DNA from 3 places in the Rhizobium sp. CRRU65 genome. Region 3 is predicted to be linked to each of the others. Evidence: predicted binding sites of a transcription regulator. Region 3 holds the regulator's gene; each other region holds the start of a gene.

Region 1 (9,927 bases), on a different contig from region 3:
GATCCGTCTAGCGGAAATCCGCCGCAGTTAGAGTATAGAAGGCGCGGCGGCGGTACGAATAGGCTTTGTGCGCCACGTCCTGAATGGAGTTGCGCAGGGCGTCGAACGACGAAAGCCACCCCGTTTCCGAAGGCTCGGTTCTTTGCAATGCGGCGTCGGATTTCGCCAGCGCGCCAACCTCGACGAAAAACAACACCTGGAACATGCCGTCATGGCCGATGAAGCGCACTGCATTTCTCGCCGCATCGAAGCTGCGGCTTTGGTTCAGAAAGGCTAGCGCCATGGTTGAACCGGCGGGGTCTGGCGACCGCTCCGGGCGGTGTCCGACAGCCTCAGCCACTCCTTCCGGTATCCTATGTTGAGAAGATTGAAGGACATCATGTCTTCACCGGCCTCCGAACGGCTCTTGCCGATCATGCCATGGTCGGCGTGCACTGGAACGCTTGCAGAGACACGATAGACGGTCCACGAACGGGCAGATTCGATCCGGCGGTCATGTTCGACCTCCATCAAGTAGCGGCCCGACGCACCACATTTATTTTCCCATGTGCCGACGGCAACGGCATTCCGTCTGCGTTCGGCTTCGTCTTCATGACTGTTCACGATGTCAACCTTTCGTCATTCGGGCCGTGGCCATGGCCAAACGTCCTCTCGATCAGTGTTGCGCCGCTACCGGCGGGCGATAGGTTTACCAGTTCCAGGCTATCTTCCGTCGCGACCCGCTCATGACGTTCATCGTCACTGTGGATACGGTATTGCAGCACATTTCCTCTCAGAGGCAGTGTGGCGGTAATGCGGTATGTGTCGGGAAGCTTGGAGGGAACGACCAAGAACCCGTCCTTCACTCGGACAGTCTGCCCCACCTTGAAGATATGCGTTGCTGCCTCGCGCCGGATTGAGCGTCCATTGCGTTGCGGGATGCGCGTAGCGGTCATGACGGTTTGTGGTCCTTTTCGATCGCGGTTTCGAGATCTGACAGGTGGATAGGCATCATCTGCTGCGTCGAACTCTGCGCAGCGATCGCCGGCAGGTGGATGAAGGCGCCGACCCGTCGCCAGGCAAGCCTGGAAACGCTGTCGATCAATTCCTCGTCATAGTCGACGCGGTATTCTCCGGCTGGCTGCGCCCCGTCGAAACCGGGCAGACGGAATGGGGATGAAAAGCGGACGACGGTTTGTGTGGTACGACTGGTCACGGCTGAGGCCTCCGCAGGAATACACCGATGCGTTTCCTGTATCGTTGAGATCCGAACCGGACGAACTCGAGGCTGCCGGTACATCCGCGGTCAGCGCCAAGCTCATTCCGGATCGGAACAGGCGAACTCAACGCCGGAACGACGTCATGGATCGCTATCGAGAATTCAGTGGTGATGGCGGGTCGTAGGTCTCTGACACCGCGAAGCCAAGTCGGCCAAATCGACGAAGCCTATCATTGCGCCTCGATTGAGTTTAAATCAAGATAAATTCTGATTTATCTATGAAAAACGCCAAATTAACTCTTCGCTCACGAAAATAAAATGGAGCGCGATGGCGTAAAAAATTCTATTTATTTGCTGATCAATACAAAATATCCGGTCGGATTGATTTCCTGAATATCTCAAAAAAGTTCATGGGCGAATAATATTTCTTAGCACTCCTATCAATCGAGTGCCACGAGTGCTATTTATGAGTTGCAGCCGCCCTACGCGCCGGCAGCAGAAAGACCTCTATGAAATTCCGTTCACTTCACGACCGCGTCGTCATTCGACGTGCGGAAGGCGATGTCAAATCCAAGGGCGGGATCATCATTCCAGACACCGCCAAGGAGAAGCCGCAGCACGGCGAAGTGGTCGCAGTCGGCCCGGGCCTTCGCGACAAAAGCGGCAATCTGGTCCCGCTCGATGTCGAGGTCGGTGATCTCATTCTGTTTGGAAAATGGTCGGGGACAGAGGTCACGATCGATGGCGAAACCCTTCTGATCATGAAGGAGACCGACATCATGGGCATCGTCGAAAAGACTGAAGCGGCTGCCGACAAAGCTGCCTGACCGTCGAATTTGTGACCAGCATCTCAAGACCGAACTGGGAAGAAATATCATGTCTGCCAAGGAAATCAGGTTCTCCACCGACGCGCGCGACCGCCTGCTGCGCGGCGTCGAATTGCTCAACAACGCCGTCAAGGTGACGCTTGGCCCGAAGGGTCGCAACGTTGTCATCGACAAGGCCTATGGCGCGCCGCGCATTACCAAGGACGGCGTTAGCGTCGCCAAGGAGATCGAGCTCGCGGACAAGTTCGAGAACATGGGCGCGCAAATGGTGCGTGAAGTGGCTTCGAAGACCAATGATCTTGCCGGCGACGGCACGACGACGGCAACCGTTCTCGCCGCCTCCATCTTCCGCGAAGGCGCCAAGCTCGTCGCTGCCGGCATGAACCCTATGGATCTCAGGCGCGGCATCGATCTCGGCGTTACCGCCGTCGTCAAGGAAATCAAGGCGCGGGCGATGAAGGTCAAATCGTCAGGTGAGATCGCCCAGGTCGGCACCATTGCCGCCAATGGCGACGCCGCCATCGGTGAGATGATCGCCAAGGCGATGGACAAGGTCGGCAATGAGGGCGTCATAACGGTCGAAGAGGCGCGAACCGCCGAGACCGAACTCGACGTCGTCGAGGGTATGCAGTTCGACCGCGGCTATCTCTCACCCTATTTCGTCACCAATGCCGAGAAGATGCGCGTGGAACTGGAGGATCCCTATATCCTCGTTCACGAGAAGAAACTCGGCAGCCTGCAGGCGATGCTGCCGATCCTGGAAGCCGTCGTACAGACCGGCAAACCGCTTCTGCTCATCTCGGAGGACGTCGAAGGCGAGGCCTTGGCGACGCTTGTTGTCAACAAGCTGCGCGGCGGCCTGAAGGTCGCAGCCGTCAAGGCGCCGGGTTTCGGCGATCGCCGTAAGGCGATGCTCGAAGACATTGCCGTGCTGACCGCCGGCCAGATGATTTCCGAGGATCTCGGTATCAAGCTCGACAACGTCACGCTCGATATGCTCGGCCGCGCCAAGCGCGTGCTGATCGACAAGGAGAGCACCACGATCATCGACGGCTCCGGCGAGAAAGCGGCCATCCAGGCGCGCATCCAGCAGATCAAGGCGCAGATCGAGGAGACCACCTCCGATTACGATAAGGAAAAGCTGCAGGAGCGCCTGGCGAAACTCGCCGGCGGCGTCGCGGTCATCCGTGTCGGCGGCGCCACCGAGACGGAAGTCAAGGAAAAGAAGGACCGCATCGACGATGCACTGAACGCCACCCGTGCGGCGGTCGAAGAGGGCATCGTGCCCGGCGGCGGCGTGGCACTGTTGCGCGCCAAGTCGGCGCTGACGGGGCTGACCGGGGAGAACGCCGACGTGACGGCGGGCATCTCGATCGTGCTCAGGGCGCTCGAAGCCCCGATCCGGCAGATCGCCGACAATGCCGGGTTCGAGGGCTCCATCGTCGTTGGAAAACTCGCCGGCAGCAATAATCACAATCAGGGCTTCGACGCACAGACGGAGACCTATGTCGATATGATCGAGGCCGGCATCGTCGATCCCGCCAAGGTCGTGCGCACCGCTCTGCAGGACGCCGGCTCGATTGCGGCGCTGCTGATCACCGCCGAGGTGATGATCGCCGACATTCCCGCAAGAGACTCCGCCCCTGCAGCCGGAAATGGCGGCATGGGAGATATGGGATACTGAGAACAGCCTGAACTGTTCCGGCGTGGCCGGACGGCGCAACCCGAACAATAGACAGGGAGAATTCCAATGTCCGTGCAGAGCAGCAGCAAGACATCGATCACCCAGCGTTTCGAGAGTTACCAGCCATCCAAGACGCTTCTCGTCTGGGCCTGCGTCGTCACGGCGATCGCCACGATGATTATCGGCTTCAGCTGGGGAGGTTGGGTAACAGGCGGCACGTCAAGCAAAGCGGCAGTCGCCGCCGGCGACACCGCACGCGGAGAGCTGGCGTCGGCCATTTGTGTCGAGCGGTTCAATGCGGCGCCGGACGCGAGCGCTAAACTGATCGAGTTCAAGGCGATTACCGAAGGCTACAAGCAGCGGCAGTTCGTCGAGGCCGGCGGTTGGGCGACCATGCCTGGGCAGACTTCACCCGACAGCCGAAGTGTTCAAGCCTGCGCCACCGCGCTTGCCGTCTGACACCATTTTCAGAGCGCTCCGATAGGTGTGCGGAGCGCTTCCACTCTCAAAGCAGGAAATGACCAATGATCCGTTTCGTGAAAAAGAGCGACCCGCAGCCACCCGCAGACGACAACCGCTTCCAGAAAATCCGCGAGGCAGCTGCCGACGAGCATAAGAAAGCCGCCAATGACAGCACGCCCCGCCGCGCCCCGCGGGCGCCGGAAGATGAAGACCCGCTTATCTGAGAGGGTATGGAAAGGCGTCCTTGAACAGGTCTCCAGCGCAGCTGTGTAAAGCCGGCATACGGCGCGATCTGAGAACAGGGACGCACCAGGGCCCCTTGAACACCTAGCGATAATCCAGCCAGATCCCGCCGGCATCGGCGGAACGCACGCAGTTTTCCACCCAGCGCACCCCTTCCAGTCCGGCATCGACATCGGGAAAGACCAGCTCTTCGATCCCCGCAGGGGCGCGGCCGCGCTCTCTGTTGATGGCGAAGCCGAAGCGGCGATAGAGGTTCGCCCAGGCTTCGAAGAGACCTTCCGGGTGGCCGCCGCCGATCCGGTCGTCGATCCTGGCCTCGGGATAGAGATAGTCCATGCCACGCTCGAGAATACGGGCCGGTTCGCCCTGGATCTCGTAGGAGAGCTGGTTCGGCCGCTCGTCCCACCATTCGATACTGGCCTTCGAGCCGACGATGCGGATCTTCTGGCCGTGCATGGAGCCGGCATTGACGGCGCTCGACCAGATGGTGGCGATCGCGCCATTATCATATTCCATCAGGGTCACCGCATTGTCTTCGAGCGGCGCTCGGCTTTTGACGAAGCTCTGGCGGGTGCAGAGGAGACGTCTGATCTTGAGGTGCGGCAGGATGACCTTGGCGATATAAAGCGGGTGGGTCCCGACATCGCCGAGGACATAGCTAGGACCTGCGAATTTCGGATCGACGCGCCACCGCGTCGAGGGGTTCTGTTCCTCCACCGCAGCACTATGGAAGCCATGGGCGAATTGCAGGTTGACGATGCGGATTTCGCCGAGATCGCCATTCCTGACCATGGCGCGCGCCTGCTCGATCATCTGATGGCCGGCATAACCATAGGTCACGCCGACGATCCGGCCGCGCGCCTGGGAAAGCGTCTTCAGTTCTTCGGCCTCGGCGATCGTGAAGCAGAGCGGCTTTTCGCAGATCACATGCAGATCATGTTCAAGTGCTGCCTTGCAGATCGCGAAATGGGTGTTGTTGGGTGTCGCGATCGACACGGCCTCGATGCCGTCGGCTCGCCGGGCCTCAGTCGCAAACATCGCCGCATAGTCCCGGTAGCTCCTGGCTTCGTCGAGCCCGAGATCGACGCCGAACGCGCGGCCGCGTTCCGGATCGATATCGAAGGCACCCGCCGCAAGGGCAAAGACGTCGTCGCGATGCGCTGCCGAGCGATGAATATAGCCGATCTGGCTGCCTCTGCCGCCGCCGACCATGCCCCAACGGATCGGCTTTCGCCTGTCATTCGTCATCATCTTTTCCCTAAAAACCAACCGATCGCAGGTAATCGCGGCTTTGCTTCACATCTTCGAGGCTGCCGGCGACATTCCTCGGATCACGCTCCTGCTCGACGGTGATGAAGCCGTGATAGCCGATCTCCTCGAGCGTTCGCTTGACGGCGGGATAATCGATGACGCCGCGGCCGATCGGGCACATCACGCCCTGTCCGCAGGCATCGAAGAAGCGGATCGTCTCGCCAAGCACACGATCGAAGACGGTCTGGTCGATGTCCTTGAAGTGGACGTAATCGAGCCTGTCGGCATAGCGGCGGAGCATCTCCACGGGATCCATGCCGGCATAATAGCTATGGCCGGTGTCGAGGCAGAAGCCGGCGATCTCCTGCGGAATGTCTCTTGCCACCCGCTCGATCTCATCGGCGAATTCGATATAGCCACCCGCATGCGGGTGGATGACGGCGCGCACGCCATATTTGCGCTGAGCGAGTTCAGCAATCGCCGTGATATTGGCGATCATCCCGGCCCAGGCCTTGTCATCGAGACGCGGCGCCCGATCGGAATGGCCGGCGGCATAGTCCCGCTCGTCGTGGCCCCAGTCCATCACTGTGAGATAGGGTGTCCTGAACCGCTGGCCTGCCACTTGATCCGGCTGCGGCAACTTGGTGATGACGGCGCAGATCTCATCCGTCTGCCGCAGCAATGTCTCCCGGTTTTCAGGAGAGACCAGATCGTCGAAGATCGTGCCGGCGACGATGAAGAGATTGCGCTCGGTGAGCGCCTTGGCGACGAGCGCATCATCGAGCGGCACGTAACCATAGGGGCCGAGTTCGAGGCCGCCATAGCCGGCCGCCGCCGCCTCGTCGAAGACGCGTTCCCAGGCGGGAAGGTTTGGATTGTTGACGTCGTCCACGCCCCAGCAGCAGGGGGCTGTCGTAATGGTGATGGTCACGGTTTTATTCCTGATAGTGGTGCCGGGGCGGATGTTGACGATCAGCCAAGTTTCCCGGGCCAGTATTTGTCGACATATTTCTGGATTTCGGAGCGCATGAAGCGCCCGGAATCGTCGGCGCGCTCCTCCCAGCCGAAGACGCAGGCGGTGATGATGCCGTCGAATCCGACCGCGGCGAGCGAGGAGAAGAAGACATCCCAATTGATCTCGCCTTGGTACATATCCATGTGCTGATGGATGGTGACCTTCGCGCCCGGCGGATTGATGATGTAGCGCAGCCCGGATGAGGCCTTGTGATTATAGGTATCGGCCACATGCACATGGGCAATCAGCGGGCCGGCATCGCGGATCATCTGCGCCATGTCGTCACCGAAATAGAAGGTATGCGGCGCGCAGTAGAGGAACTTGACGTTCTTCGAGCCGATGGTCTTCAGCATGTCGATCGCCGGATGCAGCGTTTCGCACCAGTCTTCCGGATGCGGTTCCATGTTGAGCGTGACGCCTTCGCGCTCGAACACCGGAACGAGTTCTTCTATCGAGCGCCACCAGGCGGCCTCGCTGTGCTCGTGGGTATGCATGCCGCCGCAGCAGCTGGCGCGGTGGCTGCGATCCGGCGATGGCCCGCGGCCGAATTCCGAGTTCATCGTATCGCAGCCCATTTCGGCCGAAATCGCGATCGCTTCCTTCCAGTAACGCACTGCTGCCTGCCGCTCGTCCTCATGCGGGCTCGCCCAACGATACATCGGCAGGATCGAGGCGAGCTGGACGCCGTGATCCTTGAGGGCCGCCTTGAATTCCGCGATGCGTTCCTTATGCGCCCGCGGGCGCACCCACCAGGGCAGAAAATCGTCGCGCGGTGAAAGCTCGATATGCTCATAACCGAGTTCCGCTGCCTTGCGGCAGAGGTCGCGCAGGTTGAGGTGACGGTGCATATGCGGGTCGAGTGCGATCTTCATCTGGCTCCTCCGTCATCCCCGGCCGCTTCGTGCCGGCGGATGATCCTTGATCTCGGTTGTTTTGGACCGTCCGGTGCTCCTCCCGGATTGCTGGTACGATACGGCTGCGGCGCCCCCATGCTCCAATGCTTCCTTGATCAAATTTGATCATTGACCTCACAGCAGGCCGATGCTTTGCTGTGTCAAGCTTTGGGAGTGGGTGAGCCTGATGAAGGTGACTTTGAAGGATGTCGCAAGCCAAGCCGGCGTTGGCACCGCGACCGTCGAGCGCGTCCTCAACGGCCGCGGCGGCGTGCGGCCGGAGACGGTGGAGAAAGTCTTCCTGGCGGCAAGGCGGCTTGAATACCGGCAAAGCCTGCCGGTCGCCCATCGCGGCCTGATCCGGATAGAGGTGATCCTCGTTCGCCCGGAGACCAGCTTCTATTCGCGTCTGAACCGGGCGTTCGAGCGCATCGCCGCCTCGCTCGGCGACAGCATCACCGTTCACCGCACCTTCGTTCGCGAGAACGAGCCGGCGCAATTTGCCCGCTACATCGCCAATCCGACGGCGCGCCGATCGGCGCTGATCGTAGTGGCGCCCGACCATGCCGATGTCGTCACCAGCGTGCGCAAGGCGGCCGGTCTCGGCATTCCCGTCGTTCAGATCATGACCCGTCCGGCCCCGGAACTGCCCTATGTCGGCATCGACAACTATGCCGCCGGACGCACCGCAGCTCACTACATGTCGGGCATGCTGGCGCAGCGCACCGGTTCGTTCGTCGCTCTCTGCCACAGCGGCGCCTATGAGAACCATAAGGAGCGGATCCGCGGCTTCTCCAGCTATCTCTCGGAGAAGGGTTCAAACGACCATCGTTTCATCGAGGTCATGTTCGACCTCGATGACGAGCACAATGCCATGGAGCTGCTGCAAGCGGCACTCCGGCGCGAGCCCGGCATCATCGGGGTCTATAGTGCAGGCGGCGACAACAAGGGTGTTGCCAGGGTGCTCGCGGCCAACAAGGCTGGGCGGCCGTTCTGGGTCGGCCACGAATTGACGCGAGAGACGCAGGACTATCTCAGCCGTGGCATCATGTCGATCGTGCTCGACCAGGCGCCGGAGGTCCAGGCGAGGCGATCGATAGATCTTGCCCTGAACAGGCTCGGTCTCATCGAGATGGAGGTCAGCGCCGAGCCGGTGCGCTTTCTGACGATCACACCGGAAAATCTTTGAGGGGGATAAGGGTGCCCGGACAATCCGCTCGAACGAGCGCCAGCGGCTTTCACGGCGCCGGCGCGGACTTACTGCAGCTGCGGCTTCTTAAGAAAGCTGTTGCGGTCGGCGGACTTGATGCGCAGCCAGGCTTCCCGGCCGTTCCTGAGGATGCGCATGGGGATCTCGGCGCCGGCCGGGCCGCTGCTCCAGACCTTGCGGTAGAAATCGGCCAAGCCATCGACCTCTTCGTCGCGGATTTCCGAAATGATATCGCCCTGACGCAGGCCCGCCTGAGCGGCCGGCCCGCCTTCGGCCACGCTCATGACCACCACGCCGCCATTGCTCTCGGCGGAGAAGGCGCCGAGCCAGGGCCGCGGCGGTCTGTTGACCTGTCCCCGGTTCAAGAGATCGTCGAGGATCGGCGGCAAAAGGTCGATCGGCACGACCATGTTGATATCGGCGACCTCGTCGCCATCGCTCATCTGCAGGCGAAGCGAACCGATGCCGAGAAGCTTGCCGTCCGAACCGATCAGCGCCGCACCGCCCCATGAGGGATGGGCTGGTGACGTGAAAATCGCCTCGTCCAGCAGATATTCCCAATAGCCGGCGAATTCCTGCCGGGCGACGATATTAGCCTCGACGAATTCTCCGATGCCATCGGCCAGCACGACGGGATCGCCGGCCTTGGCCGTGGCCGCGTCGCCGAGATCCACCGCCGGCGCATTCAGAGGGCCAAGCGCCTGCACCAGACCGAAGCCGCTTTCCTGATCATAGGCAAGCGCATGCGCGGGAACCACACGCCCGTCATGGGTCGTCAGCCAGACCTCTTCGGCCTCGGTGATCAGATAACCGATGGTCAGCACCAGCCCGTTGTCGCGAATGACCACGCCGCTGCCCTCCCGGACAGTGCCCAGCGTCTCCGCTGTGAAGGCATCTTCCGGAATGGAGGAACGGACGGCCACGACTGACCGCAAAATCGGATCGATATTCATGCTTTCATCCCGATGGGCGCCGACGCGAAAGGCCGAAAGCCGGCGCATTCTTCCTTGAATAGGTAAGAGAATCGACGGCAGGTGCAAGACCGTATCGGAGCGAATTTCGGCAGGCCAACGCGCGACCTCCCTCCGATGCCTGCACCAATCAAGGTTTCACTGAGCGCCGAGACTATCTCGCATGGCACTGG
Region 2 (9,927 bases), on a different contig from region 3:
GTCCTCTTTGCGCGCCCCACCGTGGCGGTCGTCGCGCTTCGTATCGAGACGGCTCAGCGCCCGTTCGCGCTTGTCCTCGTCGCGACGCGGACCCTCGCGCTTTTCCGGTGCTGCCGGCTCTGCCTCTTCCTCGGCAGCGACCGCCGTCGTATTGTAGATCGGCGCGTCGAAATTCGCCTTGGCTTCCTCGATGAGGCGCGGGCCGAGCTGGTCGCGCAGTGTGCGGCCGCGCACTTCGACGACATGGCCTTCCGGCAGGTCGCCAAGCTGGAACGGGCCATAGGAAATGCGGATCAGGCGATTGACGTCGAGGCCGAGCGCACCGAGAACGTTCTTGATTTCGCGGTTCTTGCCTTCGCGAAGACCCATGGTGATCCAGACGTTCGAGCCCTGCGTGCGGTCGAGCGTCGCCTCGATCGAGCCGTAGAGCACGCCGTCGACGGCGATGCCGTCCTTCAGCTTGTCGAGCGCGTCCTGATCGATCTCGCCATGGGCGCGGACACGGTAACGCCGCAGCCAGCCGGTCGCCGGCAGCTCGAGCGCGCGGGCGAGACCGCCGTCATTGGTCAAGAGCAGCAGGCCCTCGGTGTTGATATCGAGGCGGCCGATCGACATGACGCGCGGCAATTCTTCCGGCAGGTTGTCGAAGACGGTCGAGCGGCCTTCCGGATCGGCATTGGTGGTCACCAGGCCGGTGGGCTTATGATAGAGCCACAGTCTGGTGCGCTCGATGCCGCGGATCGGCACGCCGTCGACTTCGATGCGATCGGCGAGCGTGACGTTGACGACGGGGGTGTCGAGCACCCTGCCGTTCAGCGTCACACGGCCTTCCATGATCATGCGTTCGATGTCACGGCGGGAGGCGACGCCGGCACGCGCCATCACCTTGGAAATGCGTTCGGCCTTGGCGTCACTATCGGTTTCGGCGGCGATTGCGCGTGCGACCGCAGGCTTTGCCGGCTTGTCGCCGTCCGCCTTCGGGCCGGCTTTCGACCTGATATCCCGTGAAAGGGGCTTTGCGCCCGGGCGTTTTGGCTTGTCTTTGGGTGTCATTTGTTGTTTGCCTGCCTTTTGGGCCTGTCTATCAGGTCACGCATCTGCGGTTAAGTGGAAATTCTTGCGATCGTGAAGACAAATCGTTTCATGGAGATGGCGCTCGAAGAAGCGCGTGCCGCCGGAGAACGCGGAGAGGTGCCGATCGGCGCCGTCGTCGTTATCGACGATATTGCCGTTTCACGCTCTGGAAACCGCACGCGCGAGCTCAAAGACGTCACCGCACACGCCGAAATCGCCGCGATCCGGCTCGCTTGCGAAGCGCTCGGACAGGAACGTCTTGCCGGTGCCGATCTCTACGTGACGCTGGAGCCTTGCACCATGTGCGCGGCAGCCATCTCGTTTGCGCGCATCCGCAGACTCTACTACGGCGCCGAGGACCCGAAGGGCGGCGGCGTCGACAATGGCGTGCGATTCTATGCGCAGCCGACCTGCCACCACGCCCCGGAGGTCTATTCCGGCTTCAACGAGGTCCAATCGGCCGATCTGCTGCGAAGGTTCTTTTCGCAAAGGAGAGAGGCGCCGTAATCCCAGCGCCTCTGCGCGGCGCCGTCATCCTTGCCGGCGCGCCGAAAAAGCCGCTATTGCAGGAGGTTCCACCACTGCTTGCCGGTGTTGGCGACCGCTGCATCCTTCTTGCGCTTCTTCTGCTTCTTGAGTTCGGGCTCGCCGACATCATCGAGCTTTGCCGGATCGTCGACGGTGCGGTAGCCGGGCGGCGGATCTGATATATAGCGGCGCTGATCGACATAGGAGCCCTTCTGCAGGGCGCGGGCTTCACGGTAGGCCTTGGTCTGAGCTTCCGTCGTGCGCCGGCCGCCTTCGATCGCAGAGCTTGCGAGCGGCGAGCGGTAATTCGGATTGTCCTCGTTCGCGTCGGCTTCCGAAACGAGACGAGCACGTGTCTCCTCCGGCGATTCAAGCCACTGCGGATTGTCCTTGTTGGCGACCGTCTGCTGCGGCGCAACGAGGGTCTCTTTCTGCGCCTGAGCCGGCAGCACCAGCGTTGGACGCGGCGTGTACTTGACGCCTTTGTTCTTCGGGTCTGGACCGGTCAAAGACACCGACTGGCCGAGATCGTCGGTCAGCTGCTCCATGGCGGTCTTGTCGGTGCCGTAGGTCGGGCTGCTGGCGCAACCGGACACCAGGGAGCATCCCGCCACTACAACAGACAGGCAGGCGCCCATACGGAACCAATGCGTTGCTAACATGAAAACCCTTCCAGCCCTGCCGGTGCAATCATCGCCCAACCGGACAACCGTCCCCCTGACGCAAAAATCCGGCCATTTTCAGGCAGCTTTTACCGGATGAACCGCGAAAACGCAATTCATCCGGCAATATTCTTCACGTAAGTGCGGCAAGCTCACGAAGGGCAGCAGCGTCGCGGGCCGAAACATCGGGATATTCGGGATCGGAACCGACATCCCTGGTGATGCGCCAGGAGCGGGCGCATTTCTCACCCTCTGCCAGCTTCGGCACGACGCTGACCTGAGGCACCTCCGCCAGGCGGAAGGCATCCCCTGGTCCTTCGCCGACCTTGATCTCGATTGCCGAGGTGATGCAGACCTCGGTGAAGTCCTGGCCTTCCAACGCCTTCAGCAGTTCCGGATCGGCGATATGAACGACGGGAGCCGCTTCCAGCGAGGAGCCGATGCGCTTGTCCTTGCGCTCGATCTCCAGAGCGCCTGTCACAACCGAGCGGACCGTGCGGATCTTCTTCCACTTCTCGGCCAGGGCATCGTTGCGCCATTCCTTTGCGACCGGGGCAAACTGCTCCAGATGCACCGAAACGGCGGACGGGTTGCGCGACAGCCAGGCCTCCTCGGTGGTGAAGGGCAGCATCGGGGCAAGCCACGTCACCATGCAATCGAAGATCTGGCGGATGACGTGCAGGCTGGCGCGCCGGCGCAGGCTCGACGGCGCGTCGCAATAGAGCGCATCCTTGCGGACATCGAAATAGAAGGCCGAAAGCTCGACATTGGCGAAATCGATCAGCGCGCGGGCGATCTTCTTGAAGTCGAAGGCATCGTAGTTCTCGCGCACCAGTTCGTCGAGTTCGGCAAGCCGGTGCAGCATCAGCTGCTCCAGCTCCGGCAGATCGGCAAACGCGATCTCCTCGCCCTTGTCGTGGGCGAGCGTGCCAAGCATCCAGCGGATGGTGTTGCGCAGCTTGCGATAGGCATCGACATTGGTCTGGATGATCGTCTTGCCGACGCGCAGGTCGTCGGCATAATCCGAGGTCATCACCCAGAGGCGCAGGATATCGGCACCGGCGTCCTTCATCACTTCCTGAGGTGCTGTGACGTTGCCCTTCGACTTCGACATCTTCTCGCCCTTCTCGTCCATGGTGAAGCCATGGGTGAGGACGGCGTTATAAGGCGCGCGGCCGCGAGTGGCCGCCGATTCCAGCAGCGACGAATGGAACCAGCCGCGATGCTGGTCGGATCCCTCGAGATAAAGATCGGCCGGCCACTTCAGGTCCGGGCGGTCTTCGAGCGTGAATGTGTGCGTCGAGCCAGAGTCGAACCAGACGTCGAGGATATCCATGACCTGGGTCCAGCGGGAATGGTCGTGGTCATTGCCGAGGAAACGCTCCTTGGCGCCTTCGGCAAACCAGGCGTCGGCGCCCTCATGTTCGAAGGCTTCGAGGATGCGGGCGTTGACGGCTTCGTCGACCAGGACATCGCCATCATCGTCTGCAAAGACGGCGATCGGCACGCCCCAGGCGCGCTGGCGCGAGAGCACCCAGTCCGGACGGCCTTCGATCATGGCGCGCAGGCGGTTCTGGCCGGCGGCGGGCACGAAGCGCGTATCATCGATCGCACCCAGCGCGCGCGAACGCAGCGTCGTGCCGTCGGCAAGGGTCTTGTCCATATAGACGAACCATTGCGGCGTGTTGCGGAAGATGACCGGCTTCTTCGAGCGCCAGGAATGCGGATACTGGTGCTTCAGCCGGCCGCGGGCAAAGAGCGCGCCGCGGGCGATCAGTTCCCTGATGACACGGTCGTTGGCATCGCCCTTCTTGCCGTTGTCGTCGATGACGCGGGCGCCCTCGAAGCCGGGGGCGTCTGATGTGTAGAAGCCGCCGTCGTCGACCGGAAACGGGATCTTGGTGTCGATGCCGCGGGCCTCAAGCGCGCGGACAGCCGACATCCAGGCATCGAAGTCTTCCCGACCGTGGCTGGGTGCGGTGTGCACGAAGCCGGTGCCGGCGTCATCGGTGACGTGATCGCCATCGAGCAGCGGCACGCGGAATTCATAGCCACCGCCGAGACCCTTGAAGGGATGGGCACAGGTCATCGCTGCGAAGTCGGCTGCAGAGACATCGCTCAAGCGCTTATACTGCAGCTTGGCCTTGGCGAAGGATTCCTCGGCCAGCTTGTCGGCAAAGATCAGCTTTTCGCCGGGACGCGGACCAAAATCGTTCTCGGCGGCCGTCACTTCATAGAGGCCGTAGGAGATGCGCGGCGAAAAGGAGACCGCGCGGTTGCCGGGGATCGTCCAGGGCGTGGTCGTCCAGATGACCAAGAACGCATCCTTGAGCGCGACCGGACCTTCGACGACTGGGAATTTCACCCAGATCGTGTCGCTCTCATAGTCCTGGTATTCGACCTCGGCCTCTGCCAGCGCCGTGCGCTCGACGACCGACCACATGATCGGCTTGGAGCCGCGATAAAGCTGACCGCTTGCGGCGATCTTCAAGAGTTCGCCGGCGATGCGCGATTCCGCGTGAAAATTCATCGTCGTATAGGGATTGTCGAAGTCACCCTCGATGCCGAGGCGCTTGAACTCTTCCGCCTGGACTTTGATCCAGCCGGCGGCGAATTCACGGCATTCCCGGCGGAATTCGTTGACCGGGACCTCGTCCTTGTTCTTGCCCTTCTCGCGGTACTTCTCTTCGATCTTCCATTCGATCGGCAGGCCGTGGCAATCCCAGCCGGGCACGTAATTGGCGTCGTAGCCGCGCATCTGGAACGAACGGTTGATGACGTCCTTGAGGATCTTGTTCAGCGCATGGCCGATATGGATGTTGCCGTTGGCATAGGGAGGGCCATCGTGAAGGACGAATTTCTCGCGGCCGGCGGCGGAAGCGCGCAGTTTCTTGTAGAGACCCATCTCCTGCCAGCGCTTGACGAGTTCCGGTTCCTTCTGCGGCAGGCCGGCGCGCATGGGAAAATCGGTCTCGGGCAAATAGAGGGTCTTCGAATAGTCGATCTTTTCGGCTGTATCGGTCATGTCTGACAATCGTTTTCTGGCGGCCCAGGAAGGGGCGCAACGGGCGTGAAATAGCTGGTGACGGAAGCGCTCTTACCAAGCGCCAAAAACCCGGACCTTCCGGCCGCTTAGCGCGCGCGGAAGGCCGGGCCGATAATTCGCATCATCATTGCCAGCCGATATTTCGTCATCGCGCCGGTTCATAGGCGTTTTTGCCGGGAAAAGGAAGAGAAGAATTCGCGGTTGGCAATCCGCTTCAACGGCTGGAATCGCCGGTGGCCGCAGCGACAGCCGCACTCAAGGCGACCTCAGGAAAAGCACAGTTTCCGATCAAGCGCGCCGAGTGGCTTGACACCCGCAAGCAGCGCCCTCGCCTCTTCCTCATCGCGCTTGATCCGGGCGACGAGCGGATCGAGGCCGTCGAATTTCAGCTCGGGGCGGAGATAACCAAAGAAGGAGACGGAGCAGAGCTGGCCGTAGAGATCGCCGCTGAAATCGAAAAGATAGGTTTCGAGCAGCGGCGCGCCGTTTTCCGTGACCGTCGGGCGGCGGCCATAGCTTGCAACGGCATCGTGGAGCGTGCCGTCCTGGCGGCGGAAGCGGACGGCGTAGATGCCGGCGGCAAGATCGACCTCCGGCGGCAGGCGCATGTTGGCCGTCGGAAAACCGAGTTGGCGGCCGAGCTTTTCGCCATCGATCACCTCAGCTTCCACCGTATAGCGGTAACCGAGCATGCCGGCGACTTCACTGACATTGCCCTCCTTCAGGAGCGCGCGGATATGGCTCGAAGAGACGACATCGGCGTTTTCGTCACGGAAGGCATCGATCAGGGTGACGCCGAAGCCGTAGGTATGGCCGGCATTCATCAGGAAGGCCGGACCGCCCTCGCGGCCACGGCCGAAATGGAAATCGAAGCCGGTGACCACTTCGGAAGCGCCGAGCCAATCCTTCAGGATCGAATGGATGAAATCATCGGCCGAGCGCTGCGAGAATTCGTAGTCGAAGGGATATTCGATGACGGCGCTGAAGCCCAGCGTTTCCAGGATACGGGCTTTCAGCGGCGCCGGCGTCAGGCGGAAGACCGGTGTCTGCGGCCGGAAGACCGTGCGCGGATGCGGCTCGAATGTCAGCACCAAAGCGGGGATACCGCGCGCCTTGGAGATCTCGAGCGCCCGGCTCAGCACCGATTGATGGCCGCGGTGCACGCCATCGAAATTGCCGATGGCAATGACGCCGCCCTTTAGATGGGCGGGTAGGGGTTCCCGGGTTTCATTGCGGTGGAAGACGGTCATCGGCTGGCTTCTCTTCATGCAAGGCGTGTCTTCATGCAAGGCGGGGCATCCACCACTTCGGCGCGGCGTTTTCCTGTTCGAGATAGGCGTTGAGGATCGCCTCGTCGGTCTCGCCGTTGAGAGTATATTCCTTAGCGTGGATACCGCCGCTGATGTAGAGGAGGTCGAGGCCGTAATTCAAGGCGCCGCGCACGTCGGTCGGCATGCCGTCGCCGATCGCCAGCACGCGATCGACCGGGAAATCGCCGCGAAGCTCGCGGGCAGCCGCAAGCGTCGCCTCGTAGATCGGCCGGTGCGGCTTGCCGGCGATGCGGGTTTTGCCGCCCAGCTGCTCGTAATAGGCGGCCATGGCGCCGGCGCAAGGGATGATGCGATGGCCGCGCTCGACGATGAGGTCGGGATTGGCGCAGATCATCGGCACGTCGCGGGCTTTGAAATCGAGAAGCATGTCGGTGTAATCCTCCGGCTTCTCGGTCTCGTCGTCGAAAAAGCCGGTGCAGACCAGCGATTGCGCTTCGCCCGCCGGCCGGCGCTCGACGCCAATGCCTTCGAGCAGCGCCTTGTCGCGCTCGGGGCCGAGCAGAAAGACGGTCTTCGGCCCTTCGGCGATCAGCCCGCGCGTGACGTCGCCAGAGGTGACGATCCTGTCATAGGCACTGTCGGGAACGCCGATCTGGCGCAACTGATCGACCACCTGCCAGGAAAGGCGCGGCGAATTGGTGATGAGGACAACGGCGAGGCCGTTTTCGCGTGCCGCTTCAAGGGCTGCGGCCGCCTTCGGGAACGGATCGACGCCGTTGTGAACGACGCCCCAGACATCGCAGAGCACCACATCATAGCGACCTGATATCTCCGAGAAGTTTTCTATCCGCTTGGCCATTCCGATTTCCCGATTTGCTTCAGTCACCGGTGACATTGCAAAGGCGCAAGACGATGGCAAGGCATTTTCTTCGCCGCCGGGCCAATGCGTAGAGCTCGAACGGCGATCCGGAGGAGCGGAAGGGCAAAGGGTTTTGACGATTATCGCGAAGCGGCAGATCGCCGAGCGCGGACGAGTTCGGCAAAGTTCAGCTGCGCCGAGGTTTTGGCCGCAATCTCCGACTATTCTCCGGCATCTTCACAATTCCGGCACAAAAATTCGTGATTGCTCTCATTGACTCCTCTCGGAGCCATCCCTAAATGCTCGTCGCTAGCACTCACCGCAAGGGAGTGCTAACATCTATCCATGTGGGCCAATCCGGTCCGCGAATGTCATTCGATCGAGGGATTAGACAATGGCAAGCACCAACTTCCGCCCCCTTCACGACCGCGTCGTTGTTCGCCGCGTTGAGTCCGAAGCCAAGACCAAGGGCGGCATCATCATTCCCGATACCGCCAAGGAAAAGCCGCAGGAAGGCGAAATCGTCGCCGTCGGCTCCGGCGCGCGCGATGAGTCCGGCAAGGTCGTCGCACTCGACGTCAAGGCTGGCGACCGCATCCTGTTCGGCAAGTGGTCCGGCACCGAAGTCAAGATCGACGGCGAAGACCTTCTGATCATGAAGGAAGCCGACATTATGGGCATCATCGGCTGATCGGCCGACCTGCTTTCCCGAAATGGCTGACGGGCTCTTTGCCCGAACAACTCGAATTCAGGAGTTAAGAATATGGCATCTAAAGAAATCAAGTTTGGCCGCACCGCGCGCGAAAAGATGCTGCGCGGCGTCGACATTCTCGCCGATGCAGTGAAGGTCACGCTCGGCCCGAAGGGCCGTAACGTCATCATCGACAAGTCCTTCGGCGCGCCGCGCATCACCAAGGACGGCGTTTCCGTCGCCAAGGAAATCGAACTCGAAGACAAGTTCGAAAACATGGGCGCCCAGATGGTCCGCGAAGTTGCTTCGAAGACCAACGACATCGCCGGCGACGGCACCACGACGGCTACCGTTCTTGCCCAGGCGATCGTTCGCGAAGGCAACAAGGCCGTTGCAGCCGGCATGAACCCGATGGACCTGAAGCGCGGCATCGACCTTGCTGTTGCCGACGTCGTGAAGGATCTCCAGGCCAAGGCCAAGAAGATCTCGACTTCGGAAGAAGTTGCACAGGTCGGCACGATTTCGGCCAATGGCGACAAGCAGGTCGGTCTCGACATTGCTGAAGCCATGCAGAAGGTCGGCAACGAAGGCGTCATCACGGTTGAAGAAGCCAAGACCGCCGAAACCGAACTCGAAGTCGTCGAAGGCATGCAGTTCGACCGCGGCTACCTCAGCCCCTACTTCGTGACCAATCCGGAAAAGATGATCGCCGACCTCGAAGACGTCTTCATTCTCCTTCACGAGAAGAAGCTCTCGAACCTGCAGTCGATGCTCCCGGTTCTCGAAGCCGTCGTTCAGACCGGCAAGCCGCTCCTCATCGTCGCTGAAGACGTCGAAGGCGAAGCCCTCGCTACGCTCGTCGTCAACAAGCTGCGCGGCGGCCTGAAGATTGCTGCCGTCAAGGCACCTGGCTTCGGCGATCGCCGCAAGGCCATGCTCGAAGACATCGCCATCCTGACGGGCGGCACTGTCATCTCCGAAGATCTCGGCATCAAGCTCGAATCCGTCACGCTCGACATGCTCGGCCGTGCCAAGAAGGTTTCGATCTCCAAGGAAAACACCACGATCGTCGACGGTTCGGGCGCTAAGACCGACATCGAAGGCCGTGTTGCCCAGATCAAGGCCCAGATCGAAGAAACCACCTCCGACTACGACCGCGAGAAGCTGCAGGAACGTCTTGCCAAGCTCGCTGGCGGCGTTGCCGTCATCCGCGTCGGCGGCTCGACGGAAGTCGAAGTGAAGGAAAAGAAGGACCGCATCGACGACGCGCTCAACGCGACCCGCGCTGCCGTTCAGGAAGGTATCGTCCCCGGCGGCGGTATCGCTCTGCTCCGCTCCTCCACGAAGATCACCGTCAAGGGTGCAAACGACGACCAGGAAGCCGGCATCAACATCGTTCGCCGCGCCCTGCAGTCGCTCGTTCGTCAGATCGCTGAAAACGCAGGCGACGAAGCCTCGATCGTTGTCGGCAAGGTCCTCGACAAGAACGAAGACAACTACGGCTACAACGCCCAGACGTCCGAATATGGCGACATGATCGCCATGGGTATCGTCGACCCGCTCAAGGTCGTTCGCACGGCGCTGCAGAACGCTGCTTCTGTCGCATCGCTGCTGATCACCACCGAAGCCATGATTGCCGAACTGCCGAAGAAAGAATCGGCTGGCGGCGGCATGCCGGGCGGCATGGGCGGCATGGGCGGTATGGACATGATGTGATAGGCCAACGGCCTTTCACAGCATCGTTCATGAAACCGCCCATCATCTAAGATGGTTCAGCGCGTCAAGCGCGCTGAACT
Region 3 (9,927 bases):
GAGGGGCGGTCCTCGGCCTATCTGACCTTCAGGAAGATCTGAGGCAGCCGGCAAGTCGGCGAACGCGCCATGATGTTCCTCGGCGCGCGGGACGCTGCCTGACGGATTTCCGTGCCGAAGGATGGGCCAAATCGCGTCGCGATCCTTCAGATTCGCTTGCCACGCTTTAGCTCCTTGGTTTCTCGCATGTCCGTTGCCGCAAAACCGCTGCACACTTTTGCGCGACATGCTCTACCCAATTTTAGCGGTGGTTAGCGCCGATGGGACTACGGTCAGATAGCTGGTTGGAACGCGATCGCTGGCCACCCCTGGGCCTTCCATCTCTGCTGGGTCATAGAACAGACCGTTTTCCGCGTCGTAAAGCATGAAGTGATCCCGCTGAACGTGGACGATGGCGACCCCCTGGATATCGCTCCATCGACTGGTTTTGATCGGGGCTTCGATAGGCACTCCGATCTCCGCCAACACGCCGCAAAGATCGTTCCAGGTTGTATAATGCGCCGATTTATCGCCCCAATCGATCATGGCTGCCACCTCGTCGTAGCTCATGCCGGTGAGCATCTGCAGGACTAACACCCCGCATCCATCGTCTCTCGGGCGCTGTGTATGAAATAGAAATCGGTGCGATTGGTTCAATGCAAGCTCCTTTCGTCGCCGACCATGAACAAGCCAACGCGGAATACAGGCACTCGTCTGTAGCATGAAAAGGCACCAGTTTCGAACAGATGGCCGCTAGTGGCGGCGTAAACGAGCCATCACCCCACGGGCAGCTTCTGATGAAGAGGCGCATTCAGATTTCTGGTCGATTCGATCCGAAGTGATCCGGCTTTAAAGCCGACGACGACAACAAACCGAACTGAAGGCGCTGCGTCCTGCCTTGCGGCGCGTAGAGTTCCGCCGTTGGACCGGTTGCCATTAACGCTCACGCGACTATTTTCTGTGCTGGCCACCCTCCTCTCAATGGAAGAGACAATGACCGGGAGCAAGTCATGTGCCGAAATATAAAACCCCTGTTCAATTTCGATCCGCCCGCGACGGATGAGGAGATCCACGATGCCGCGCTGCAGTTCGTGCGCAAAGTGAGCGGAGCGACCAAACCGTCGAAGCGCAATGAGCTCGCATTCGAGCACGCGGTCAGTTCGATCGCAGCATGCGCCCGCGAGCTGCTCGATTCGCTGGAAACGTCTCAACCTCCTCGTGATCGCGAGGAGGTAGCGGCAAAGGCGCGCGCGAGAACGGCGGTCCGCTTCGCGTAAGAGATCCTGTCACGCACAGGAGACCTCAATCAAGCGTCAACTGGCCTATCTGAAAGAAGGCGACGCGCACATGTCGCGACATCTGTCCCGACCGCAGCGAAATTCGAATAGAACGACCGCGCACCGCAAGCAGTGAAACGCGACAGACGGTCTTTGACGGTCAGTGCAGGCTGACCGTCTTCAATTCGTCCTCGGCCGCCTTGAAGAAGGTGCTCGAACGGTTGTCCGTCAAAAGGATCGGCGTACCGTCGGCGCCGAAGAGTGCCCAGAGATCGACGGTCGGATCGATATCCGGCGCCTCGGGAAAGCACTTGGCGACCTCATCGGTGCGCATTTTTCTGATATAGGCGACCTCGCCGTTGCCGATGTGGGCAAGCTCGGATTTGGTCAAGTGAGACGTGGCTTCTTTCATCAACATTCCTGTTCCTCCGGGAGAAGGGACCAACGGTTCGACAAACCGTTGTGCTACTGTGAGACCGAAATGTTAATTTTCTTGACCATGCGCGCGGGTTCCGGACGAATTAGATCGACGGAGAGCAGACCGTTCTTCAGGGCCGCACCCAGCACCTGCATGCCGTCGGCAAGAACGAAAGTACGCTGGAACTGACGGGCGGCGATACCGCGATAAAGATAATCCCGCTCGCCCTGTTCGACCTGGCGGCCGCGGATCAGAAGCTGGTTCTCCTCAATGGAGACATCGAGCTCCTCCTCGCTGAAACCGGCCACGGCAAGGGTGATGCGCAGGCGTTCCGGCGCGCCGCTGTCGGCGCCGATGCGTTCGATATTATAAGGCGGATATCCGTCGCTCGCCTTGGAAATGCGCTCCAGCGTCTTTTCCATGGCATCGAAGCCCAGAAGCAGCGGGCTGGCGAAAGGGGTAATACGGCTCATCTCTTTTCAAGTCCTTGATGCAAGCGACCATCCCGGACCTTAACGGCAGCATCCGGATGCCGCTAATATGGGGAGAGGAGCCCGGCGCTGCAAGGCATGGGGCGCGACGTGTCGGCGCCACCTTCTCAATTTTAAGCTGACGTCAGGCTCTTTCCTTGACAAAGCGCCTGCTGCCTCGCATCAAAACATGCCCGCGCGGATTGTGCTGATTTGTGACGGGACGTGAAGAAATCGGTGCATGCCCGATATCACGCAGTGCGAGGATGGAACGATCGGAATGGCAAGCGCAAGAAAGATCATCATCGACACGGATCCCGGCCAGGACGACGCGGCCGCCATCATGCTGGCCTTCGGCAGTCCCGATGAGCTGGAGGTGCTGGGGATCACGACGGTCGCCGGCAACGTGCCGCTTTCGCTCACCAGCCGCAATGCGCGCATCGTCTGCGAGCTTTGCGGCCGGACGGAGACGAAGGTTTTCGCCGGCGCCGACGCACCGATCGCCCGCAAGCTGGTGACGGCCGAACATGTGCACGGCAAGACCGGCCTCGACGGTCCGGAGCTGAACGAGCCGACGATGGCGCTGCAGCCTGGCCATGCCGTCGACTTCATCATCGATACGTTGCGCCATGAGCCTGAAGGCACGGTGACGCTGTGCACGCTCGGGCCGCTCACCAATATCGGCATGGCCTTCCAGAAGGCGCCCGACATCGTCCCCCGCATCCGCGAACTGGTGATGATGGGCGGCGGCTTCTTCGAGGGCGGCAACATCACGCCGGCGGCCGAATTCAACATCTATGTCGACCCCGAAGCCGCCGATATCGTCTTCCGCTCAGGCGTTCCGATCGTGATGATGCCGCTTGATGTGACGCATCAATTGCTGACCCGCAAGGACCGGGTGAAACGCATGGCCGAGATCGGCACGGCGCCGGCAAAGGCCATGGTCGAGATGCTGGAATTCTTCGAACGCTTCGACATCGAGAAATACGGTTCCGACGGCGGGCCGCTGCACGACCCGACCGTCGTCGCCTACCTGCTGAAGCCGGAGCTTTTCCAGGGCCGGGACTGCAATGTCGAGATCGAGGTCCAGTCCGAACTCACCGTCGGCATGACGGTCGTCGACTGGTGGCATGTGACCGAGCGCAAGCGCAACGCCAAGGTTATGCGCCATGTCGATGCGGATGGCTTTTTCGATCTGCTGATCGAACGCTTCGCCCGCATCTGACTCTTTCGTTCCCCTTCTCCGCCAGAGCGCCGCGCGTCCCATGGGACGCGCTAGGGAAGTGTTCTCAGGCGTCTTTCTCGTCGAAGACGGAGTTGGTTTCGGCTTCCGCCGGCTTCGGGCCGCCCTTGGCGACACCGACCATGGCCGGGCGCAGCACGCGCTCGCCGATGGAGAAGCCTGCCTGCACGACCTGGACGACCGTGTTGTTCGGCACGTCCGGGTTCGGCACCTCGAACATCGCCTGATGGAAATTCGGATCGAACTTCTGGCCAACCGGCTCCAGCTTGCGAACGCCGTGGCGCTCGAGAGCCGACAGCATGGCGCGCTCGGTCATCTCGACACCCTCGATCAGCGTGCTCAGGCCGGCATCGGCCGCAGCCCTGGTCTCCGGAGGGATGGCATCGAGCGCGCGGCGCAGATTGTCCGAGACGGCGAGCATGTCGCGTGCAAAGCCCGCGACGGAATAGGACTTGGCATCCTTCACCTCGCGCTCGGTGCGCCGGCGCAGATTGTCCATCTCGGCAGCAAGGCGCAGATAGCGGTCGCGCAGTTCGCCGTTTTCGGCTTTCAGAAGCTCAAGCGCGTCCGGCTGGGCGGCCTCTTCCTGCGCAGTTTCGTTCTCGACGTAGGCGGTAGCGTCGGCTGCGGCATCCGCCGCAGTTGCGTCAGGTCCGTTTTTCGTCGTGTCATCGGTCATGACGGTCTCCGGTTGGTGTCTTCAGATGCGCCCGATATCGAGGTTTGACCGAAAAAAATCAAGTCTGCGTGACAAAGAAGCGAAAATTCCGCGTGCTTGGCAGTTGCGGCGTCAAAGCTGGTTGCGCGAAAGGCGGGAGACGAGCTGGGCTGTATAGTCCACCATCGGCACGATGCGGGAATAATTGAGCCGCGTCGGGCCGATGACGCCGACAGCGCCGACGATGCGATCGTCATCGTCACGATAGGGCGCGACGATGAGCGACGAGCCGGACAGCGAGAAGAGCTTGTTTTCCGATCCGATGAAGATGCGGACGCCCGAACCGCTTTCGGCGAGATTGAGGATCTCGATCAGGCTGTCCTTCTTCTCGAGATCGTCGAACAGCAGGCGCAGCCGGTCGAGGTCCTCGGCGCCGGCGAGGCCTTCGAGCAGGTTGGCGCGGCCGCGGATGATCAGCTGCGTCGGTTTTCCCTCGTCCGGGCTGCCGGCCCAGACGGCAATGCCGCGCTCGACCAGATCGCGCGACAGGGCATCGAGCTCGTGACGGACGTCGTCCTTCAGCCGGCTTAATTGTTTGCGAAGCTCCGGCAGGGTCTGGCCGGACATATGGGCATTGAGGAAATTCGCCGCCTCGGTCAGCTGTGAGGAGGTGACGCCCGCCGGCAGCTCGATGATGCGGTTTTCCACCTGATCGTGATCGCCGACGAGCACGGCCAGCGCCTTTGTCGGTTCGAGCCGGATGAACTCGACATGTTTCAGCACCGGATCGCTTTTCGAGGTGATGACCAGGCCGGCGCCGCGCGAAATGCCCGACAACATGCGGCTTGCCTCGTTCATCATCGATTCGACGGGATTGCCGCCGCTTTCGGCCCGCACCTGGCGGTCGATGCTGGCGCGTTCCTCGGCCGAGAGGTCGCCGACCTGCATGAAGGCATCGACGAAGAAGCGCAGGCCGATCTGGGTCGGCAACCGGCCGGCGCTGACATGCGGCGAATAGATCAGGCCGAGCTCTTCGAGATCGCTCATGACGTTGCGCACCGAGGCCGGCGACAGCGACATCGGCAGGATACGGGACAGGTTACGTGAACCGAGCGGCTCGCCGCTTTCCAGATAACCTTCGACGATGCGACGAAAAATTTCCCTGGAGCGCTCGTCCAGCGCAGCTACAGCATCCGAAACCGACGTCGACCTGATGCCCATGAAGCTTTCGAACCCGTGCTGATGATACTTCCCGAAAAGTAAGTCAAACTAACACCCGTGGCAAAAGGGAATTTGCAAATGAGCGCCGCCAATCGTAGAAGCGGTCAAATAAACTCCAGGAGATAAGAATGCGGCCTTCAGGCAGAAAAATCGACCAGATGCGCAAGGTCTCGTTCGAGCGCAATTTTTCCAAGCATGCGGAAGGCTCCTGCCTGGTGAAGTTCGGCGACACGCATGTGCTCTGCACGGCGAGTCTCGAAGAAAAGACGCCGCCATGGCTGCGCAATACCGGCAAGGGCTGGGTCACGGCCGAATACGGCATGCTGCCGCGGGCAACCGGCGAACGCATGAAGCGCGAGGCTGCCGCCGGCAAGCAGGGCGGCCGCACCCAGGAAATCCAGCGGCTGATCGGCCGGTCGCTGCGCGCCGTCGTCGACCTGCAGGCGCTCGGCGAACGGCAGATCACGCTGGATTGCGACGTCATCCAGGCCGATGGCGGCACGCGGACCGCCTCGATCACCGGCGGCTGGATCGCGCTTTACGACTGCCTGAAATGGATGGAAAGCCGCAACATGATCAAGGTCGACCGGGTCCTGAAGGATCATGTCGCCGCCATCTCCTGCGGCATCTTCGCCAGCCAGCCGGTGATCGATCTCGATTACATCGAAGACTCCTCGGCCGAGACCGATGCGAACTTCGTCATGACGGGCACCGGCGGGATCGTCGAGATCCAGGGCACGGCCGAAGGCACGCCGTTCAGCGAGGGCGAATTCACCTCGCTGATGCAGCTTGCCAGAAACGGCATCGGCGAACTCGTGGCACTGCAGAAGCAAGCCGTCGAAGGATGAACCCCATGCTGGAAGGCATGTTGGAAACGGCGCTCTATGCGCGGGATCTCGACCAGGCCGAGACGTTCTACGAAGACGTTCTCGGACTTGAAAAGATCGCCCGCGCCGCCAACCGGCATGTCTTCTTCCGCTGTGGGCCTGGCGTTCTCCTGATCTTCAATCCCGAGGAAACGGTAAAACCGCCAGCGCCTAAAGCACTGCAGGTACCGCCGCACGGCACGACCGGCCAGGGCCACGCCTGTTTCCGGGTGTCCGGCCGCAATATCGATGCCATGGCCGAGCGGCTGACGGCGGCGGGTGTGGCGATCGAATCCGAAGTGCGCTGGCCGAAGGGCGGCCGCTCGATCTATTTCCGCGATCCGGCCGGTAACAGTCTGGAATGCGCGGAGGCTAAAATCTGGGGCATCGAACAGGACATCTGAATGCGCAAGCTTGAAACGAAGACCATCGTCGTTGCCAGCCACAATGCCGGCAAGATCCGCGAGATCCAGGAATTGATCGGGCCGCTCGGCTTCACCGCCAAATCGGCCGCCGAGCTGAATTTCGTCGAGCCGGATGAGACCGGCACGAGCTTCGAGGAGAATGCGACGATCAAGGCAGTCGCCTCGGCCAATGCCTCAGGCATGCCGGCGCTGTCGGACGATTCCGGGCTGGTGGTCGATGCACTCGGCGGCGATCCCGGTGTCTACACCGCCAATTGGGCGGAGAAGGCCGACGGCACGCGCGATTTCGACATGGCGATGGCCAAGGTGGAAAAGGCGCTGCAGGATGCGGGCGCGACAAAGCCGGAACAGCGCACGGCGCGTTTCATCAGCGTGCTCTGCCTTGCCTGGCCGGACGGGCATACAGAGCTGTTTCGCGGCGAGGTGGAAGGCAGCGTCGTCTGGCCGCCGCGCGGCACCCAGGGCTTCGGTTACGATCCGGTCTTCCAGCCCGAGGGCTACGACATCACCTTCGGCGAAATGAGCGGCGAGGAAAAACACGGCTGGAACGTCGGCAAGCCGCAAGCGCTGTCGCACCGTGCCCGCGCCTTCAAACTCTTTGTTGAAACCTGCCTGGAGGCATAAGGTCTGTTCGTGGACAATTTCGACACGCCAAGCACCTCGCGCGACGCGGCTCTGCTGCCCGATACCGGCGAGCCGGGCTTCGGCGTCTATGTGCACTGGCCCTTCTGCGCGGCGAAGTGTCCCTATTGCGACTTCAACAGCCATGTGCGCCACCAGCCGGTGGACCAGGAGCGCTTTACATCAGCCTTCCTGACGGAGATGGCGACGGTCCGGGCGATGAGCGGGCCGAAGACGGTGACGAGCATCTTCCTCGGCGGGGGCACACCGTCGCTGATGAAGCCGGAATCGGTTTCCGCCATTCTCAACGGCATTGCGCGGCACTGGCATGTGCCAGATGGCATCGAGATCACCATGGAGGCCAACCCTTCGAGCGTCGAGGCCGAACGGTTCCGCGGCTACCGGGCGGCCGGCGTCAATCGCGTCTCGCTCGGCGTGCAGGCGCTGAACGACCGGGATCTGAAATTCCTCGGCCGGCTGCATGATGTCGCCGACGCGCTGAAGGCGATAAGGCTGGCGCGCGACATCTTCCCGCGCATGTCCTTCGACTTGATCTATGCCCGGCCCGACCAGACCGTCGAGGAATGGGAAAAGGAATTGAAGGAGGCGATCTCCTATGCGGTCGACCATCTTTCGCTTTATCAGCTGACCATCGAGGAAGGCACGCCCTTCTACGGCCTGCACAAGGCCGGCAAGCTGATCGTGCCGGACGGCGAGCAATCGGCAGTGCTCTACGAGGCGACGCAGGAGATCACCGCGCGCGAGGGCATGCCGGCCTATGAGGTTTCCAATCATGCCCGGCCGGGAGCTGAAAGCCGGCATAACCTGACCTACTGGCGCTACGGCGATTATGCCGGCATCGGTCCCGGCGCCCATGGCCGGCTGACGCGTGGCCCGGAGAAGCTCGCGACGGCGACCCAGCGCAAGCCGGAAGCCTGGCTCGACATGGTCGAGCGTGACGGCCACGGCATTCTCGACGAGGAGCGGCTCGGCTTCGAGGAACAGTCCGACGAGCTGCTGCTGATGGGGCTGCGGCTCAGGGAAGGCGTCGATCTTGCCCGCTGGCAGCAACTTTCGGGCCGCGATCTCGACCCGAAACGCGAGGAATTCCTGCTCGAACACAAATTCATCGAGCGGATCGGCAATTCACGGCTGCGCTGCACGCCATCCGGCATGCTGATCCTCGATTCCGTCGTCGCCGATCTCGCTTGCTGACACCCATACGACGGATTGGTTTTCGGTGCGGCGGCATTGATATTGCCGCCGCACCGGAGGCTGTTTCTTAGCCGTGGCTGGTCGCACCCGCCTTGAAGAGGCTGCCGGTCGGCGTCTTCAAAAACATCTCCAGCGGAATATGCTCCTGGTGCAGGAAGCCGGTCGTCGGCAGCAGGCCGTCGCGGACCATCTCGATGACGGCGACGACGGAGGCTGACGTCGTCCAGGCGATCGCCGTGCGGCGCGCGCCGGCAATCTCGATCGGGTAATAGGCGCGCACGAATTCCTTGCGGCGCAGGCTGCCATTCTCGGTGCCTTCGGCGGCGACATGGACATAGACAACATCGTCTTCAACCGGCGGCTTGGCATTGGTCAGGATCTCGCCGGCGAGCTTGCGCTTGTCGCGCATCAACAGCTCGTGGAAGAAGAAATTCATCAGCTCCATATGGCCGGGATAACGCATGGTCTTGTAATCGAGATTGTCGATCTTGCCGAGCATGGTGTCACACATGGTGCCAAGGCCGCCGGACGTCGTGAAGGCTTCGAGCTTGACGCCGCCGACATAGACGGTCTCGTGCCATTCCATCGGCGAGACAAGCTTGCGCACACCGCCCTCGATGACCTCGCAGTCGTTCAGATATTCGTTGACGACGCCCTCGGGCGACCAGTTGAAGGCGTAGCCGAGCAGTCCGGTCGGATGCTGCGGCAGGGCGCCGACGCGCATGCGGATCGACCGGCAGCGATCGAAGCCGTCGGCCAGGCTTGCACCGACGATGCCGACGAAACCCGGCGCCAGGCCGCATTGCGGCGCCATCAGGCCGCGGGCTGTCTTCGACAGCTCGATGATGAAATTGGTGGTCGGAACGTCTTCGGTCAGATCGAAATAATGAATGCCGGCAAGATGGGCGGCGCGCGCCAGCTCGATATTCAAATGATAGGGCAGGCAGGACAGCACCGCCTCGACATTCGAGAGCAGTTCGCCGATCACTTGAGGATCGGAGATATCGCCGATGCGGCACTTGAAGGGGACGTCGCTCAGCGGCAATTGCGCATCGACGCCGATGACCTCGAAGCCGCCTTCATGCAACAGCGTCGCCGCCAGCCGTCCGACCTTGCCCAGGCCGAGAACGGCGATCTTTTCGAAACTCATTCATTCCTCCCACGCGCCGTTTTGGCGCTTCAGTCTTTGACATGCACGTGATGCGCGGGAGGTATAGAATAAAAAACTTATAAAGCAAAACGGCCGGAATCGCTTCCGGCCGTGGATTTTTCGGAAAAACCTATCGACTATTCGTTGATCAGGCGCTTCAGAAGCTCGACTTCGTGCGAAAGCTTGGTGTCTCCCGAAATCAGTTCCTCGATCTTGCGCACGGCGTGCAGCACGGTCGTGTGATCACGCCCGCCGAAACGGCGGCCGATCTCCGGGAAGGAGCGCGGCGTCAGCGTCTTCGACAGATACATGGCGATCTGGCGCGGCTTGACGATGACGCGGGTGCGGCGGTTCGACACCAGTTCCTGGCGCGAGACATTGTAG

The links. Region 3 encodes HrcA, which represses chaperone genes, less so after heat shock. Its sites were predicted from a motif close to GTTAGCACTCNCNNNNNGNGAGTGCTAAC; they were not measured.
Region 1: the regulator HrcA is predicted to act here: its motif matches at 1,626-1,654, upstream of ACM5SV_RS09320 (co-chaperone GroES).
Region 2: the regulator HrcA is predicted to act here: its motif matches at 7,749-7,777, upstream of groES (co-chaperone GroES).

Annotation. Positions count from the first base shown of each region.
Region 1 covers NZ_JBLYZH010000004.1:65,384-75,310, forward strand. Annotated here, with positions in the region: gene ACM5SV_RS09300 (DUF1488 domain-containing protein) at 8-283, opposite strand; gene ACM5SV_RS09305 (hypothetical protein) at 274-603, opposite strand; gene ACM5SV_RS09310 (hypothetical protein) at 600-935, opposite strand; gene ACM5SV_RS09315 (hypothetical protein) at 932-1,195, opposite strand; gene ACM5SV_RS09320 (co-chaperone GroES) at 1,708-2,025, shown strand; gene groL (chaperonin GroEL) at 2,075-3,709, shown strand; gene ACM5SV_RS09330 (hypothetical protein) at 3,776-4,168, shown strand; gene ACM5SV_RS09335 (hypothetical protein) at 4,234-4,395, shown strand; gene ACM5SV_RS09340 (Gfo/Idh/MocA family protein) at 4,499-5,665, opposite strand; gene ACM5SV_RS09345 (TIM barrel protein) at 5,673-6,596, opposite strand; gene ACM5SV_RS09350 (sugar phosphate isomerase/epimerase family protein) at 6,638-7,552, opposite strand; gene ACM5SV_RS09355 (LacI family DNA-binding transcriptional regulator) at 7,761-8,762, shown strand; gene ACM5SV_RS09360 (S1C family serine protease) at 8,831-9,736, opposite strand; gene ACM5SV_RS09365 (AraC family transcriptional regulator) at 9,893-9,927, opposite strand, start outside.
Region 2 covers NZ_JBLYZH010000026.1:44,956-54,882, reverse strand. Annotated here, with positions in the region: gene ACM5SV_RS34370 (pseudouridine synthase) at 1-1,053, opposite strand, end outside; gene ACM5SV_RS34365 (nucleoside deaminase) at 1,144-1,581, shown strand; gene ACM5SV_RS34360 (hypothetical protein) at 1,635-2,264, opposite strand; gene ileS (isoleucine--tRNA ligase) at 2,398-5,289, opposite strand; gene ACM5SV_RS34350 (bifunctional riboflavin kinase/FAD synthetase) at 5,577-6,560, opposite strand; gene ACM5SV_RS34345 (TIGR01459 family HAD-type hydrolase) at 6,592-7,440, opposite strand; gene groES (co-chaperone GroES) at 7,835-8,131, shown strand; gene groL (chaperonin GroEL) at 8,204-9,847, shown strand.
Region 3 covers NZ_JBLYZH010000007.1:95,401-105,327, forward strand. Annotated here, with positions in the region: gene trmB (tRNA (guanine(46)-N(7))-methyltransferase TrmB) at 1-42, shown strand, start outside; gene ACM5SV_RS16355 (hypothetical protein) at 232-549, opposite strand; gene ACM5SV_RS16360 (DUF2277 domain-containing protein) at 990-1,256, shown strand; gene ACM5SV_RS16365 (DUF1150 family protein) at 1,417-1,674, opposite strand; gene ACM5SV_RS16370 (Hsp20 family protein) at 1,722-2,147, opposite strand; gene ACM5SV_RS16375 (nucleoside hydrolase) at 2,425-3,369, shown strand; gene grpE (nucleotide exchange factor GrpE) at 3,434-4,066, opposite strand; gene hrcA (heat-inducible transcriptional repressor HrcA) at 4,178-5,266, opposite strand; gene rph (ribonuclease PH) at 5,395-6,114, shown strand; gene ACM5SV_RS16395 (VOC family protein) at 6,111-6,536, shown strand; gene rdgB (RdgB/HAM1 family non-canonical purine NTP pyrophosphatase) at 6,537-7,181, shown strand; gene hemW (radical SAM family heme chaperone HemW) at 7,191-8,393, shown strand; gene ACM5SV_RS16410 (saccharopine dehydrogenase family protein) at 8,461-9,543, opposite strand; gene dnaA (chromosomal replication initiator protein DnaA) at 9,681-9,927, opposite strand, start outside.